2 regions of the Arthrobacter sp. K4-10C genome follow, and region 2 is predicted to be linked to the other one. Evidence: predicted binding sites of a transcription regulator. Region 2 holds the regulator's gene; the other holds the start of a gene.
What was found. The regulator HrcA, encoded in region 2, represses chaperone genes, less so after heat shock. The targets are predictions, from matches to a motif close to TTNGCACTCGNNNNNNNCGAGTGCNAA.
Positions count from the first base shown of each region.

Region 1 (8,028 bases), on a different contig from region 2:
GATCGAGGGCTCCGAGGTGCAGGTTCGACAACATCCCGGTTCGCCGCCCCGAGCCCCACTCACAGGCGAGCACCACCAGGTCATAGGTCAGCACCGGTTTCACCTTGATCCAGTTGGACCCGCGGCGGCCGGCCGCGTAGGCGGAATTGACAGCCTTCACCACCACACCTTCGTGCCCGGCCGCGAGCGCCTCGTGCGAGATTTTCTCGGCAACGGCGGCGTCCGCCGTGATCTCTCCCGGGATCCGGTAGTCCGGAGCGATACGCTCAAGCACCCCGATGCGCGTCGCCAGCGGCTCGTCAAGCAAGTCACGCCCGTCGATGTGCAGCACGTCGAAGAACCACGGATGCAGCAGCGTGGAGCGCACCGCATCCGCCCCGAACCGCGACATGGTCTCCTGGAACGGCCGCGGGGCGCCGTCCTCACCCAGGGCGAGGGTCTCGCCGTCGAGGATTACATCGCGGACGGGCAGGCCGCGCACCACCTCCACCACCTCGGGCAGCCGGTGCGTCACCTCCGCCAGGGTACGGGTGTAGATGCGCACCTCGTCGCCCGAGCGGTGCACCTGGATGCGGGCGCCGTCGAGCTTGTATTCCACGGAGGCTTCCCCCGTGGTCTCCAGCGCGGCTGCCGCGCTGGAAGCGGTTGCGGCCAGCATGGGCTGCACGGGGCGTCCGACGACGAGGCCGACGGCGTCAAGCTGGGCCGCAGTTCCCGTCATCGCCAGCAGGGCGGTTTCGCCGAGGTCGCCGGAGAGCATTGCCGCGCGGCGCACGGATTCGACGGGCCGGCCGGCGGCACGGGCCACGGCATCCGTGAGAATGCCCTCAAGCGCACCGGTACGCAGTTCGCCGAGCAGCACGCCGGCGATGAATGCCTGCTCACGTTCGGTGGCAGCGGACATGAGCATCCGCACGGTCGCGGCGCGCTCCGCCGCAGACCCGGCACCCGCGGTGCCGAGCAGACGCTCCAGGGCGGCGTCGACATCAGCGATGGTTAGACGTGCCTCCACGGCCGGCTCTCCCCTGGCTCCCGACATTCCGCGCCAGCCGATCCCCACGCGGCCCTGCCGCGGCCGGGCGATCAGCAAGCCGACGGCGGTCACAATGTCCGCGGGTTCGAGCCGGTGCAGCAGGTCTGCGAGTGCCTCGACCTTGGCAAGCCGGGAGCGGGTGGACGCCACAGCATCACTGGTTTTCACGAGCTCTTCGAGCAGCATGGCACCAGTCTGCCACGGGGGCCGCGGCACGTTCGGGCCCCGCCCGCCGGAGGCCCCGCCTGGCTCTGGACAGCGCCCGGACCCTGCCCCAGAATGGGCGGGTGGGTATCATCGTCGCGAACCTGTTTATGACCCTCGACGGCGTGTACCAGGCGCCCGGCGGCAGTGATGAAGACACTGAGAACGGCTTTGCTTACGGCGGCTGGCAGGCGCCGGTCTCCGATGACGAGTCCGAGGCAGCCATCGAAGCCGAGATCGAGCGCATCGATGCCCTCCTTCTTGGCCGCAAGACCTACGACATATTCGCTGCCTACTGGCCGCACCAGTCAGGTGACATCGGCGGCACGCTCAACCGCGTGCCCAAGTTCGTCGTCTCCGGATCCCTGACCGATCCGGACTGGGCAGGCACCACGGTCCTGCCGGACGCCGCCGCCGCAGGCAGGCTCCGCGAGGAGTTCCACCAGGTGCACATGTTCGGCAGCGGCGTCCTCATCCGTTCACTGCTGGAGGCAGATGTGCTCGACCGCCTCCGCATCTGGCTCTATCCGCTCACCTTGGGGCAGGGCAAGCGCCTCTTTGACACCGGGACGATTCCGGCTTCCTTCCGCCTCGCCGAGCCGGCGCGCTCCTTCCCGAAGGGTGCGGTGTCGCTGGTCTACGAGCGTGCGGGCGGAGTCGAAACGCAGGACATGCCGGGAACGTGATGGGAAGGGTGGTCGCGTCCATCAAAAAACCGGCCCAGCGGATGCTGGACCGGTTTCTTGTGTGCAGTCTTGCAAGCAGACGTCAGCTCAGTGGCTGTGGCCTGCGTGCTCGTCTTCCTCAGCGGCCTTCTCCACAACCAGGGTCTCGGTAGTGAGAACCAGGGCAGCGATGGAGGCTGCGTTGCGCAGGGCTGCACGGGTGACCTTGACGGGGTCGATGACACCGGCGGCGATCAGGTCCTCGTACTCGCCCGACTTGGCGTTGAAGCCGTTGTTGGTTTCGAGCTCGGCGACCTTGGCGGTGATGACGTAGCCATCGAAACCGGCGTTCTGGGCGATCCAGCGCAGCGGCTGCACCAGCGCGCGGCGGACGATGCCCACAGCAGCGGCGGCGTCGCCTTCCAGTGCCTTGACCGCGGGGTCCTCATCCAGTGCCTTGAGGGCGTGGATCAATGCGGAGCCGCCACCGGCCACAATGCCTTCTTCGAGGGCAGCGCGGGTGGAGGAAACAGCATCCTCGATGCGGTGCTTCTTTTCCTTCAGTTCAACCTCGGTAGCAGCACCCACCTTGATGACGCCGATGCCGCCGGCCAGCTTGGCCAGGCGTTCCTGGAGCTTTTCGCGGTCCCAGTCGGAGTCGGTGCGGGCCAGCTCGGCGCGGAGCTGCGCGACGCGTGCTGCCACGTCCTCGGCAGAGCCGGCGCCGTCCACGATGGTGGTGTGGTCCTTGGTGACCGTGATGCGGCGGGCCGTACCCAGCACCTCAAGGCCGACGGTGTCCAGGCTCAGGCCCAGCTCCGGGGAGACAACCTGCGCACCGGTAAGGGTGGCGATGTCCTGCAGCATGGCCTTGCGGCGGTCGCCAAAGCCGGGAGCCTTGACGGCCACGACGTTCAGCGTGCCGCGGATGCGGTTGACGATCAGCGTGGACAGGGCCTCGCCGTCCACGTCCTCGGCGATGATGAACAGGGGCTTGGAAGCCTGCAGCGCCTTCTCCAGCAGCGGCAGGAATTCCTGCAGCGAGGAGATCTTGCCCTGGTTGATCAGGATGAGGGCGTCTTCAAGTACGGCTTCCTGGCGGTCCGCGTCGGTGATGAAGTACGGGGACAGGTAGCCCTTGTCAAACTGCATGCCCTCGGTCAGGACCAGCTCGGTCTGGGTGGTGGAAGATTCCTCGATGGTGATCACACCATCCTTGCCCACCTTGCCGAACGCCTCGGCCAGGAGCTCGCCGATCTCGTCGCTCTGTGCCGAGATGGCCGCGACGCTGGCAACCTGGGTGCCTTCAACGGGGCGGGCGTTCTCCAGCAGGCGGGCGGCGACGGCCTCAACCGAAACCTCGATGCCACGCTTGATCTGTCCGGGGGCAGCGCCGGCAGCGACGTTGCGCAGGCCTTCCTTGACCAGTGCCTGGGCCAGGACGGTGGCCGTGGTGGTGCCGTCGCCGGCAACATCGTTGGTCTTGGTGGCTACTTCCTTGGCCAGCTGTGCACCAAGGTTCTCGTACGGGTCATCCAGCTCAACTTCGCGGGCAATGGTGACGCCGTCGTTGGTGATGGTGGGCGCTCCCCACTTTTTGTCGAGGACAACGTTGCGGCCGCGGGGGCCGAGCGTCACCTTGACAGTGTTGGCGAGCTTATCGATGCCGGCTTCAAGAGACCGGCGGGCAGCGTCGTTAAACGCAAGCTGCTTTGCCATGGTTTTGTCCTTTCAAGACAGAACCCCGCGCAGCTGACCAGCAGAAGGCATGACCAGCGGCACGGGGATCCGGGAAGTTACTTTACGACGATCGCCAGGACGTCGCGGGCGGACAGCACGAGGTACTCGCTGCCGCCGGTCTTGACTTCGGTTCCACCGTACTTGGAGTAGATGACGACGTCGCCGACGGCTACGTCGACCGGTACGCGGTTGCCGTCTTCGAAGCGGCCGGGGCCTACTGCAACAACTTCGCCTTCCTGGGGCTTCTCCTGTGCGGAGTCCGGGATAACCAGGCCGGAAGCCGTGGTCTGCTCGGCTTCGAGCGGGCGGACAACAATACGATCCTCAAGAGGCTTAATAGAGACCGACACTCGGACCTCTCCTTTTCGTCAGCAAATTCGTGGACTTGGAAAGCTTCCGCCCTGGCTGGCAACCGTCGTCGCGGTGCCGGCAGCAGCCTGGCTGGCAGCTCTTCATGTGTTAGCACCCTCCTAGGGAGAGTGCTAATGAAGACTCTATGTGCGGGTTAGCACTCGGTCAAGGCGAGTGCCAGCGTTTCGTCATCGGCGGACGGAGCCGGCGTGTAAATTGAAGCGGTGCGAGCTGCCGTGTACCTCATCCTTGCCAACCTTTTCTGGGCCGGAAATTTCGTGGTGGGCCAGTCGGCCATGCAGACCATGGACCCGCTCCAGCTGACGTTTTGGCGCTGGGCACTGGCTGGCGTTCCGCTGCTCCTCCTGGCCCAGTACGTGGACAGGCCGGACTGGAAGGGCGTACTTCGGCGCTGGCCGGTCCTGCTGCTGCTGAGCCTGCTGGGCATGAGCGGCTACACCCTGCTGCTGTACAGCGCGCTGCAGCACACCTCTGCCCTGAACGCTTCCCTGGTCACGGCAGCCAACCCGGCATTGATCATGGTGCTGGCCGTGGTACTGCTCAAGGACCGGCCCCGTCCGGTGAGCTGGCTGGGTATCGGGTTGGGGCTTGCGGGGGTCCTGCTGGTCCTCACCGGCGGTGACCTGCAGCGGCTGCTGACCTTCTCGATCAACACCGGTGAACTTCTGATCCTCGCAGCCATCACGGTGTGGGGTTTCTACACCATCATCGCCCGCCGGCTGTCCCTGCCCGCCATCACCTCCACCGCCGTACAGGTGGCCCTGGCCGCCGTGGTCCTGGCTCCTGTCGCTGCGGCAGCCGGTGCGGGCCTGCCGTCCACGCCCGCCGAAGGCTGGTCGCTGGCGTTTATCGCCTTGTTCCCGTCGCTGGGCTCCTACCTGCTGTGGAACCTGGCCCTGAAGCGGACCACGGCCGCAAACGCGGGCAACTACCTGAACCTGATCGCCGTCTTTACCGCCGTGATCACGGTGCTGCTTGGTCAGCCCGTCACCGTGGCGCAGGTGGCGGGGGGAATCCTGGTGATATCCGGCGTCCTGCTGACCAGCGCCGGTCAAAAACCTCAGCGGCCCAGGTCCTCGAGACCAACGTCCTCTCCGCCGTCGGTATCCGGCGTCCCCTGATTCCGGCCGCGGTACAGCACTATGGCTGCCACAGCGGCGGCCAGCAGGGAGGCGACCAGGAACACGATGCTCCCGGTCCGGGCCCCGGCGTAAAGTCCGCGGATGTCGCGGGCCTCCTGGGTGTCGTCCTGGATGTTGTTGCCGCCCACGGAATAGACGGTGGCGTTGAAGGTGTCCAGGAAGAAGATGATGGCCAACAGGGCAAGGCAAACCACAGCCGCCACGGACGCCGCGATCAGCGCCGGGCGGGCGTACCTGGCGGGACCCCGGTCCATCGGCTGCTGTTCTTCGGACTGCTGGGGGCCTGCGCTGTCTTCCATGGTTTCAACCCTATCGGCATCCCCCAAGACGCTCCTCCACTAGGCTGGAACGCATGCCCAACGCTGCCCAGGACCAAATCGCACCGCTGCTCACCCCGGAAGGCTGGGAACTGCTGGCGTCCCTGGATTCCTACCAGGAGGCCGCGTCGCTTGAACTGAATTCGGCCCTGCGCAAAGCCGGGCACTCGCCCGAACTGGTGTCCGCCGTCCTCACCCAGTCCCGGCTCCGCACCAGGGCGGAGGCGAAGTTCGGCGAGTTCGCCCGCCAGATGCTCTTCACCCAGGCCGGGCTGGAGCAGGCCACCCGCCTGAACGTTGCGGCCCGCCATGCGCAGCGGTTCGCCGGAGCGGGGATCAGCCACGTGGCGGACCTGGGCTGCGGACTCGGCGCCGATTCCCTCGCCCTGGCGTCCCTGGACGTCACGGTCACAGCAGTGGAAATGGACGAAACAACTGCCGCCTGCGCCACCGTGAACCTCATTCCCTTTCCGAACGCCACCGTGGTTCACGCGGACGCCACCGGGGTTGCGCTGGACGGGATCGACGGCGTGTGGCTGGACCCGGCCCGGAGGGTCACCTCCAGCTCCGGCACCACGCGCATCTGGGACCCCGAGGCCTTTTCGCCGCCGCTGTCCTTCGCGGAGTCCCTCGCGGCGTCCGGAAAGGCCGTGGGAGTGAAGATGGGCCCCGGCATGCCGCATGACGCCGTGCCGCAAGACTGCGAAGCACAGTGGGTGTCCGTGAACGGGGACGTCACCGAAGTGGCGCTCTGGTTCAACGCAGTCCGCCGCCCGGGAGTCCGCCGCTCAGCCCTGGTGCTGGGCCCGGCCGGAGCTGCCGAATTGGTAAGCGCCGAGGATTTCGGGGCCGAAGCGGCGGCGCCGGTGGGCCCCGTGGCGGGCTACCTCTATGAACCGGACGGCGCCGTCATCCGCGCGGGGCTTGTGGCCGACGTCGCACGGGAGCTCGGCGGCCACCTGGTGGACGAGCACATCGCGTATATCTGCGCCCCCGCGCTGATGGACACCCCCTTCGCCCGGGCGTACAAGGTGCTGGATGTCATGCCCTACAACGTCAAGGCGCTCAAGGCGTGGGTGAAGCAGGAAGGCATCACGGTGCTGGACATCAAGAAACGCGGCACCGCGGTCACGCCGGAGGAACTGCGGAAGCAGCTGCTGCCCGGCGGCAGGAATGCAGCCAGGAAGGGCACCGGCAAGACGGCCACCCTGGTCCTGACCCGCATCGGGGAAAACCGGGTGGCCGTCGTGGTGGAACCCGTCCCGGCCGGGACTGGATAAGCCCCACCTGCCATCGGCGCTACTGCGCGCGCATGAACTCCTCGGCAGCCCTCACCTGCTCCGGGCTTGGCCGCACGCCGGTGTAGAGCACGAATTGTTCCAGCGCCTGGATGGTGGCAACTTCCGCGCCCGTGATCACCGGCTTTCCGGCGGCGCGGGCAGCCTGGATCAGGGGGGTTTCAGCGGGCAGGGCAACCACATCGAAGACGAGCTCGGCAGCCTGGATGGCCTCGGTCGGGAAGGCCAGGGTGTCCGCTTCCGCCCCGCCGGCCATTCCAAGCGGGGTGACGTTAATGATCAAGTCCGCCGTGCCGCCGTCGAGCGCTGCACGCCACTGGAAGCCGTACTGGTCAGCGAGCGCCCGTCCGGCGGCCTCGTTCCGGGCGATCACCGTGACGTCCTTGAAGCCGGCGTCCCGGAGCGCCGCAACAGTGGCCTTGGCCATGCCGCCCGCCCCCTGGACCAGGACCGAATAGCCGGTGGGTACGGAGTTGGCGGCGAGCAGCTGCTCGATGGCGGTGTAGTCGGTGTTGTAGGCCTTGAGGTGGCCGTGCGTGTTGACGATGGTGTTGACCGAATCGATGGCCTTGGCGGAGGGGTCCATCTCGTCAACCAGGGCGATGACGTCCTCCTTGTAGGGCATGGAGATGGCGCAGCCGCGGATGCCAAGTCCGCGGACCCCGGCGATGGCCTGTTCCAGGTTGGTGGGGGCGAACGCCTTGTAGATCCAATTGAGCTCCAACTGCCCGTACAGGTGGTTGTGGAACCTTGTCCCGTTGTTGCTGGGACGGGCCGAGAGCGAGATGCAGAGAGTCATGTCTTTATTCAGAATGGGCACCTGACCATTAAACGCTCCCTCCCCGGGTTAGGGGCAGCCGGTTCCGGCCGGGACGTTCCCGACGGCGGCAGGCAGCTTCCCGGGCGCCGGCGCCTTCCCTGCCAGCACCGCGGCCAGCGCGTCGAACGCGGGGTCGCTGCGGCCGTAGAGCGCCAACCGGACGGGCGCGCGGGAGGCATGCAGAACCCAGGGGGCATCCAGGGCCACCTCGATGTCCCCTCCGCCGGGGCGCCCGCCCATCCCGATGAGGTTCACCAGCGGCCCGGATCCGACGGCCAGCCCTGCCCGTACGGCGGCGGCCTCGAACCGTTCCCGGTCCCCAGGCCCGCCGCCGGCCACCCTGACGGCCCCCGGAACCAGGGGTCCGCTGCACGGACCGGACACCATGGTGACGGCCGAGGCCGAGACGCGGGCGGAGACCGGTGCCGCGCTGCCGG
Region 1 covers NZ_JBNHFI010000001.1:201,959-209,986, forward strand. The annotation lists gene AC5RUU_RS00880 (ATP-dependent DNA ligase) at 1-1,219, opposite strand, end outside; gene AC5RUU_RS00885 (dihydrofolate reductase family protein) at 1,321-1,923, shown strand; gene groL (chaperonin GroEL) at 2,011-3,621, opposite strand; gene groES (co-chaperone GroES) at 3,699-3,992, opposite strand; gene AC5RUU_RS00900 (DMT family transporter) at 4,218-5,135, shown strand; gene AC5RUU_RS00905 (hypothetical protein) at 5,075-5,455, opposite strand; gene AC5RUU_RS00910 (THUMP-like domain-containing protein) at 5,509-6,753, shown strand; gene AC5RUU_RS00915 (shikimate 5-dehydrogenase) at 6,773-7,591, opposite strand; gene AC5RUU_RS00920 (glycoside hydrolase family 3 N-terminal domain-containing protein) at 7,619-8,028, opposite strand, start outside.
Region 1: a site for HrcA is predicted at 4,148-4,174, ahead of groES (co-chaperone GroES). Genes of this name have one in related genera too.

Region 2 (8,028 bases):
TAGGGGTCGATTTTGTCGCTCAGGGTGCCGGGCAGGAAGCCCAGGCGTTCCCCGGCCTCGACGGCCGGACGGGTCAGGATGATGCGGGTGACCTCTTTTTGCTGCAGTGCCTGCACCGCTTTGGCCATGGCCAGGTACGTCTTTCCCGTTCCGGCAGGCCCGATGCCGAAGATCACCGTGTTGTCGTCTATGGCGTCAACGTAGTTCTTCTGGTTCAGGGTTTTCGGGCGGATGGTTTTCCCGCGGCTGGACAGGATGTCATGCGTCAGCACGTCCACCGGGTTCTGCAGCGACTGGGTGCGCAGCAGGGCCACCAGCTGCTGGAGCACTGTGGGACTGATGACAGTGCCGCGGGCCACAAGTCCGCGGACTTCATGGAGCAGCCGCATGATCCGGGGCACGTCATGGGTGGGTCCGCTGATGGAGAGCTCGTTGCCGCGGACGTGGAAGTTCACATGCGGAAACTGTTCCTCGATGTACCGCAAAGCCTCGTCATGGCTGCCCAGCGACTGGACCATCTGATCGGAGTTCTCGAAAAGTACCACCTCAGTCCGGATGCCCGGGAGGGTATGGGGAAATTCCCCGGGGCTGTCCTCTCCGGCGGGCCGGCGCTTTCCGTTCGCTGATTCAGTCATAGTGATGGCCCGCAGGCCTGTGGTCCCCTCAAGGTCGGTTCGTTTTCGTCTTTCCATATTACGCCAGCAGGCCGGGACGCCGGATACCGGAAAGCACCGCGGATGGGGGGAAGAATGACCAGGTCCCGTCATTAGATATCAACTTCATATCGGCCTTATATCGTTCCCGTCTCAGTTGGACACCGGGACGGGGTGGCGGCCGGCAGGCCCTGGGGGGTGTGCCATGCTGGAAATCCAGCTGCAGCTGGAAAACCAGGCCGCCCGGGGATCGGCGTTCCATGCCAGGAAAGGACAGGACGACAGTGCCGGAAACCGCTGCGCCCGCGAGGTACGGCCGTGCCGTGGGCCGCGTGCGCGGACTACTGCTGGCCGGCGTTCTGGCAGCAGTACCCGTGATGACCGGCTGCATAGCGGAGGCCGGGCCGTCGCCCACCGGCACGCTTCCCAATCCCATCGCCACTGGCACGCCGCAGGCCCCGTCCACCAGCGCGCCGCTGGAAACCACCCAGTCGTCGAACAAGGCTCCGGTGTACTGGATCGGCCGCAGCGAGAGCGACGTTTTCCTCTACCGCGAATTCCGCGATGTTCCGGAGCAGGAAAACCCGGTGACACGCGCCCTGCGGTCCATGATGTCGGATAAGCCCCTTGACCCGGATTTCTTCACGCCCTGGCAAAACCCCAGCCAGCTCGCCACGTCAATTTCCGGCAAGGACGTTATTACCGTGGACGTCTCCGAGGACGCTTTCAACAGCAACCTCGACGCGGAGATGGCTGCCCGTGCCATCCAGCAGCTCGTTTACACGGCAACTGCCGCCGCTGCCAGCTCCGGCCTGATCGATTCGGGGCAGCAGATCCGGGTGCGCATCCTCGTCGACGGGCACACGGACTACGTGGCCTTCGACCATGTCCAGCTGGGTGCGCTGATGACCCGAACCACCGGGCTGGTGGCGCCTGTATGGATTATCGATCCGCAGGAAAACGTGGAAGTGCCCGGCGGGAGCGTCAAGATCACCGGACGAAGCACCACAGCCGGCGGGAAGCTCCGCTGGCAGATCCTGCGGTCCGGAAACGACGGAACCAAGGAGCCCTTCCTCACCGGGGAAACCACTGCGTCGGCCGAACAGGGCCACGCCGGGGTCTTCACCCTGGCGCTGACCCTGCCGGCCGGCGACTACGAGTTGCGGGTGGCACAGGCCGGAACCGGGGGTGGGCCCGACCAGTACGGGGACACCCGGGCCTTCAAGGTGCGGTAGCCGTCCAGCGTCCCAGGATATCGCTGGCAAGCACGACGGCGGCGGGGCCGGCGGTGGACGACCGCAGGACATGGTGCCCCAGCAGTGCAGTCACGGCGCCCTTGTCGCAAAGCCTGGTGACTTCGCGGGGACTGATACCGCCCTCCGGCCCCACGATCAGGAGCACCTCCCGGGGGTCCGCTCCCCCGGCACCGGCCCACGCCTCAAGCACACTGCGGAGGGGGCGGACGGCGTCCTCGTGCAGGATAACGGCAAGGTCCGCGGCTTCGACGGCTATTGCGAGGGCGGCAGTGTCGACGGCGGGGCGGACCTCCGGCACCCATGCCCGCCGGGCCTGCTTGGCGGCTGCGGTAACCACCGACTGCCATTTGGCATGCGCTTTGACAGCCCGATCGCCTTTCCAGCGCACGATTGATCGCTCGGACTGCCACGGAATGACGGCGTCTATCCCGAGCTCAGTGGCTGTCTCGATGGCCAGTTCATCCCGGTCGCCCTTTGCCAGGGCCTGGACGAGTACCAGCCGGACATCGGGCCGGGATTCGACGGCCATGGACGAACACTCCACCTCCAGGGCGGACGCGGAAGCCTCAACGACGCGCCCGGTCATTCTGGTGCCGGTGCCATCGACAATGTCCACGGGTTCACCCGGTTCCAGGCGTTTTACGGCCACCGCATGCCTGGCCTCAGGCCCCTCGAGGAGGAACTTACCGCCAGGCTGCATCCCGTCAAGGGATCCTGCGGGAGTGAAGAAGACGGGGTTGCTCACCGCTACAGGTTACCGAGGCGGTCCCGGAGTTTGGCGAACATGCCGCCGCTCGCAGCCAGCTTGCCCTCGGTGATCTGCTCGCCGCGCAGCTTGGCCAGCTGCCGCAGCAGGTCTTCCTGGGCAGCATCCAATTTGGCCGGCGTCTCCACCTGCAGGTGCACCTTCAGGTCGCCACGGCCGTATCCGCGCAGATGGGTGACGCCCAGTCCGCGAAGGGTGATGATTTCGCCGGACTGCGTCCCGGGCTTGACGTCGATCTCCTGGGTTCCGTCGAAGGTTTCCAGGCTGACCTCGGTGCCGAGGGCAGCCGCCGTCATCGGAATGTTCAGGGTGGCGTGGAGGTCGTCCCCGTCGCGGACATACGTGGCGTCGTTGTTGACCCGGATCTCCACGTAGAGGTCGCCGGCAGGTCCGCCGGCGGGTCCCGCCTCGCCCTGGCCGGTCAACTGGATGCGGGTTCCGGTGGCCACGCCGGCAGGAACCTTGATCGTCAGGGAACGGCGGCTGCGGATGCGGCCCTGGCCACTGCACTCGTTGCAGGGGTCCTTGATGACGGTGCCGAAGCCTTCGCAGGTACCGCAGGGAGCAGCCGTCATGACCTGGCCGAGGATGGAGCGGACTGCCCTCTGGACCTGGCCGCTGCCGCCGCAGATGTCGCAGCGCTCCGGGTGGGTTCCCGGCCGGCAGCATGAGCCCTCACAGGTGGGGCAGGTAACCGCAGTGTCCACCTCGAGTTTCTTGTTGACACCGAACACGGCGTCGCGGAGGTCGATCCGGACGCTGATGAGCGCGTCCTGCCCGCGGCGGACCCGGGAGGCAGGACCGGTGGAACCGCCGGCGCCAAAGAAGGTGTCGAAGATGTCCTGGAAAGCGAAGCCCTGGCCTGCGTAGCTGCCGCCGCCGAACCCGTTGTCCGTGCCGTTTTCGTTGCCGGTGGTGTCATAGACACGCCGTTTCTGCGGGTCCGAGAGGACTTCGTACGCATGGGTGACTGCCTTGAAGCGGTCAGCAGCCTCCTCCCCCGGGTTGACGTCCGGGTGCAGGGTGCGGGCAAGCTTGCGGTAGGCCTTCTTGATTTCTTCTCCCGTGGCCTCCGGTGAGACTCCAAGGACGTCGTAGTGGCTGCTCAAAGTTGGTATCTCTTCCTTGTTGTACTGCTGCAGTGGGGGTGCCCTGGCGGCCGTCCGGCTGCGGTGGCAGCCGGACTGTCCGGTCAGGGTCCCAGGATCCGGGAAAGGTAGCGGGCGACGGCCCTGACGGCTGCCATCGTGGTGGGGTAGTCCATGCGGGTGGGTCCCAGCACACCTATCTTGGCTGCACTGTCCGGGCCGTACCCAGTAGCGACCACCGAGGCTTCGGCAAGGCCGTCATATGGGTTTTCCCGCCCGATGCTTACAGCGACGCCACGGTGGTCCTGCGCCATCTCGCTCAGCAGGCGCAGCATCACCACCTGTTCCTCCAGTGCTTCCAGCACCGGGCCGATGCTGAGCGGGAAATCCACGTTGGACCGCGCGAGGTTCGCCGTGCCCGCCATGACCATGCGTTCCTCGCGGCTGCTCTGCGCGAGGATCTCCAGCCCGTGGGCCAGCGCCTGCGCGGCCTGCCGCTGTCCCGGACTGACTGCGGAAACGACGGCGGGCAGGGACTGCGCCAGCTGGCCCAGCGGAGTTCCGGCGAGGGAACCGAGGAACCGGGTCCGCAGCGCTGCGAGTGCATCGTCGGCGAGGTCCTGCCCGACGTCGATAACCCGTTGCTCCACCTTGCCGCTGTTGGCGATAAGGACCACCAGGACTTTCCGGGGTGCCAGCAGGACAAATTCGATGTGGCGGATCAGGGCCCGGCTCAGGTGGGGGTACTGGACCACGGCCACCTGGTTGGTCAGTTGCGAGAGCAGGCGGACGGTCCGGTCCAGCACGTCGTCGAGGTCGTCGGAGCCTTCGAGCAGGGACTGGATGGCGCGGCGTTCCGCCTGCGACAACGGCTTCACGGCAGAAATCTGGTCCACGAACAGGCGATAGCCCTTGTCCGTGGGAATCCGGCCCGCGCTGGTGTGGGGCGCGGTGATGAGTCCTTCATCCTCCAGCGCGGCCATGTCGTTGCGGATTGTTGCACTGGATACGCCGAGATGATGCCTCTCCACCAGCGCCTTGGAACCGACCGGCTCGCGGGAGTGGACGTAGTCCTCCACGATTGCCCGCAGTACTTCCAGTTTGCGTGGCTCGCTCACACTCCACCTCCATCCAGGGTCAGGGCGGCTGCGCCGCCCCGTGCAAACCATCAGGCTTAGCACTCGACATGCCTAAGTGCTAACAGTCTATTATGCCTCGCCCCGTTGTTAGCATTGGTACCGCTCCGGGCGACCTTCCGGCGGCACTGATCTAGAGCTAGGCGGAGTCGATCCATGGATTACCAGAACTGGGGCCCCCGGGACATGTCCGCTCCCGTCCGCACCCAATTGCCCGAAGTGCCCGTTGAACGCGGAATGGTCCTGGAAGATGTCCAGTCCGGCTGGGTTGGCGCGGTAACCCGGGTGGAAAAGTCCGGCGGGATGCACGTTGTGGCCCTGGAGGACCGGCGCGGCAAATCACGCACCTTCAGGCTCGGCTTCGGCTTCCTTTTGGAAGGCCGAGCTATCCGGCTGATGCCGCCGGCACCGCGCCCGGCAACCGGCCCGGCCACCGGAAGGACGGCCTCGGGCTCCGTGCGGGTTGCAGGCCAGCGAGCCCAGGTCGCCAAGGCCAGCCGCATCTGGGTGGAGGGTAAACACGACGCCGAACTGGTGGAAAAGGTTTGGGGCGATGACCTCCGGGTGGAGGGTATCGTCGTCGAACCCCTGCACGGCATTGACGACCTCGCCGCAGCAGTGGCAGATTTCCGGCCCGGGCCGGGACGGCGGCTCGGCGTGCTCGTGGACCACCTGGTGCCCGATTCAAAGGAATCCCGCATTGCCGACGCCGTCATGGCGTCCCCAGGCGCGGCAGGAAATGTCCTGATCGTGGGCCACCCCTACGTGGATGTGTGGCAAGCCATCCGGCCGACGGTGCTGGGGATCGAACAATGGCCTGTGGTGCCCCGCGGCCAGGATTGGAAGACCGGTATCCTCGCCGCTTTCGGCTGGCCTCATGCCACCAAGGAGGACATTGGGCTGGGCTGGCAGAAGCTGCTGGGCGCCGTCCGCAGCTACGCGGACCTGGAGGCGTCACTGCTGGGCCGTGTCGAGGAAGTGATTGACTTCCTTACTGTTCCCTGAGTGGGGAGCCAACGGACCGATAGCCAGTATTCTTGGTACTGCAGGTCCTGCCGCACTGTTGCAGGCGCGGCGGGGCAACACCGGCATTCCGCACTATTTTGCACTCTCGAAGGAAACTTACCGTGGCAGAAAACGCACGTGATCATAGGGACAGCCAGGGCGGCGCCGGTCGGTCCGAATACCACGGTGTCCCGGCGAACGCGCTGCCCCTGACGGCCAGCGAGGACCGCCAGTGGGCCACACTGGCGCACTTCGGGGGGATCCTCGGATGTGTCCCTGCGCTGCTGATTTTCCTGATTTTCCGTGACCGCGGACCGTTTACCGCCCAGGAATCCAAGGAAGCGCTGAACTTCAGCCTTCCGCCCACCATCGCGGCCGTGGTGGCAAACATCCTGGTGTTCATCCCCGTGATCGGAAACATCTTTGCCGTCATCGCCACCCTGATCTGGATCGCCCTGACGTGCTTCTCCGTGGCCGCCGGCATCCACGTGAACCGCGGCCAGCCGCACCGGTATCAGTACAACCTGCGCTGGATCAAGTAATCCCCACCGGCTCCCAGCCCTCGCAGGCTCGGGCCGGGACCCTCGCCGGCGTGGGGACTAGTCAGGGAGGAGGCGGCGGACCACCGCGTCGGCCAGCAGGCGCCCCTTCAGGGTGAGGACGAGTTTCCCCCGGAATGCCGCAGCCGGATCCACCAGGCCGTCGGCGATCAATCCGGCAATTTCATGCCGTCCTGCCGCGCTCAGGGTGGCGACATCAAGGCCTGCCTGGAGGCGGGCCTCCAGCATGATGCGTTCAACGTTCCGGGTTTCCCGGTCCAGCGTTTCCCTTCCGGCAGCCGGTGACACACCCTGCGCGAGGCGACCGGCGTAGGCAGTCGGATGCTTGACGTTCCACCACCGGATTCCGCCCACATGGGAATGCGCGCCGGGGCCGATCCCCCACCAGTCGTCGCCCCGCCAGTAGGCGAGGTTGTGCCGGCATGCCTGCTCAGGGGTGCGGGCCCAGTTGCTGACCTCGTACCAGCCCAGCCCGGCTTCGGTGATGAGCTGGTCGGCGAGTTCATACTTGTCGGCGTGGTCGTCGTCGTCGATTTCCGGGACTTCGCCGCGGCGGATCTGGGCGGCGAGCTTGGTGCCGTCCTCGACGATCAGCGCGTAGGCGCTGATGTGGTCGGGCTGGTAGGACAATGCAGTCTCAAGGGAGTACCGCCAGTCGTCCAGGGACTCCCCGGGGGTTCCGTAGATCAGGTCCAGGCTCACGGCAAGTCGGGCCTCCCGTGCCCACTGCACCACCTGGGGCACCCGGCTGGGGGCGTGGGTACGGTCCAGGACCTTCAACACATGCGGAACCGCCGACTGCATGCCGAAAGACACCCGTGTGAAGCCGGCGGCCTTGAGGACCGCGAGGGATTCAGGCGTCACGGAGTCCGGGTTGGCTTCGGTGGTGACCTCCGCGCCCTCCTCGATGCCCCACTCGTCGATTGCCGCCCGGAGGATCAGCGCGAGGTCGTCCGCAGGGAGCAGGGTGGGTGTCCCGCCGCCGAAAAACACGGTGCTGAGCTTTCGCGCGGGAACCCCGGACCCTGCCAGCACGGCGGCGGCAAACGAGACCTCGGAGGCAGCCGTCCGGGCGTAGGCGTCCTGTGACGCGCCGCCGCCGAGCTCGGTGGCCGTGTAGGTATTGAAGTCGCAGTACCCGCAGCGCACGGCGCAGAAGGGTATGTGAACGTACAGCCCGAACGCACGGCCCGCCGCGCCTTCCGCTGCCTGGGCAGGCAGCAGGCCGTCCGGCGGCGCCGGGTCGCCCAGGGGAAGAACGCTAGGCATTGCTGCGGCCCTTTGTGCATGCGGCCACTGTCATCACTACTTCTTGGCCTTGTCCTTGGACTCGTCGGTGGTCAGCGCGGCGATGAAGGCTTCCTGGGGGACCTCCACGCGGCCCACCATCTTCATGCGCTTCTTGCCTTCCTTCTGCTTCTCGAGCAGCTTGCGCTTCCGGGAAATGTCGCCGCCGTAGCACTTGGCGAGCACATCCTTGCGGATGGCGCGGATACTTTCGCGCGCGATGATCCGGGAACCGATGGCGGCCTGGATGGGAACCTCGAACTGCTGCCTTGGAATG
Region 2 covers NZ_JBNHFI010000005.1:197,019-205,046, forward strand. The annotation lists gene AC5RUU_RS08660 (PhoH family protein) at 1-635, opposite strand, end outside; gene AC5RUU_RS08665 (GerMN domain-containing protein) at 938-1,888, shown strand; gene AC5RUU_RS08670 (16S rRNA (uracil(1498)-N(3))-methyltransferase) at 1,875-2,654, opposite strand; gene dnaJ (molecular chaperone DnaJ) at 2,657-3,784, opposite strand; gene hrcA (heat-inducible transcriptional repressor HrcA) at 3,868-4,881, opposite strand; gene AC5RUU_RS08685 (DUF3097 domain-containing protein) at 5,056-5,904, shown strand; gene AC5RUU_RS08690 (DUF4870 domain-containing protein) at 6,027-6,446, shown strand; gene hemW (radical SAM family heme chaperone HemW) at 6,504-7,733, opposite strand; gene lepA (translation elongation factor 4) at 7,770-8,028, opposite strand, start outside.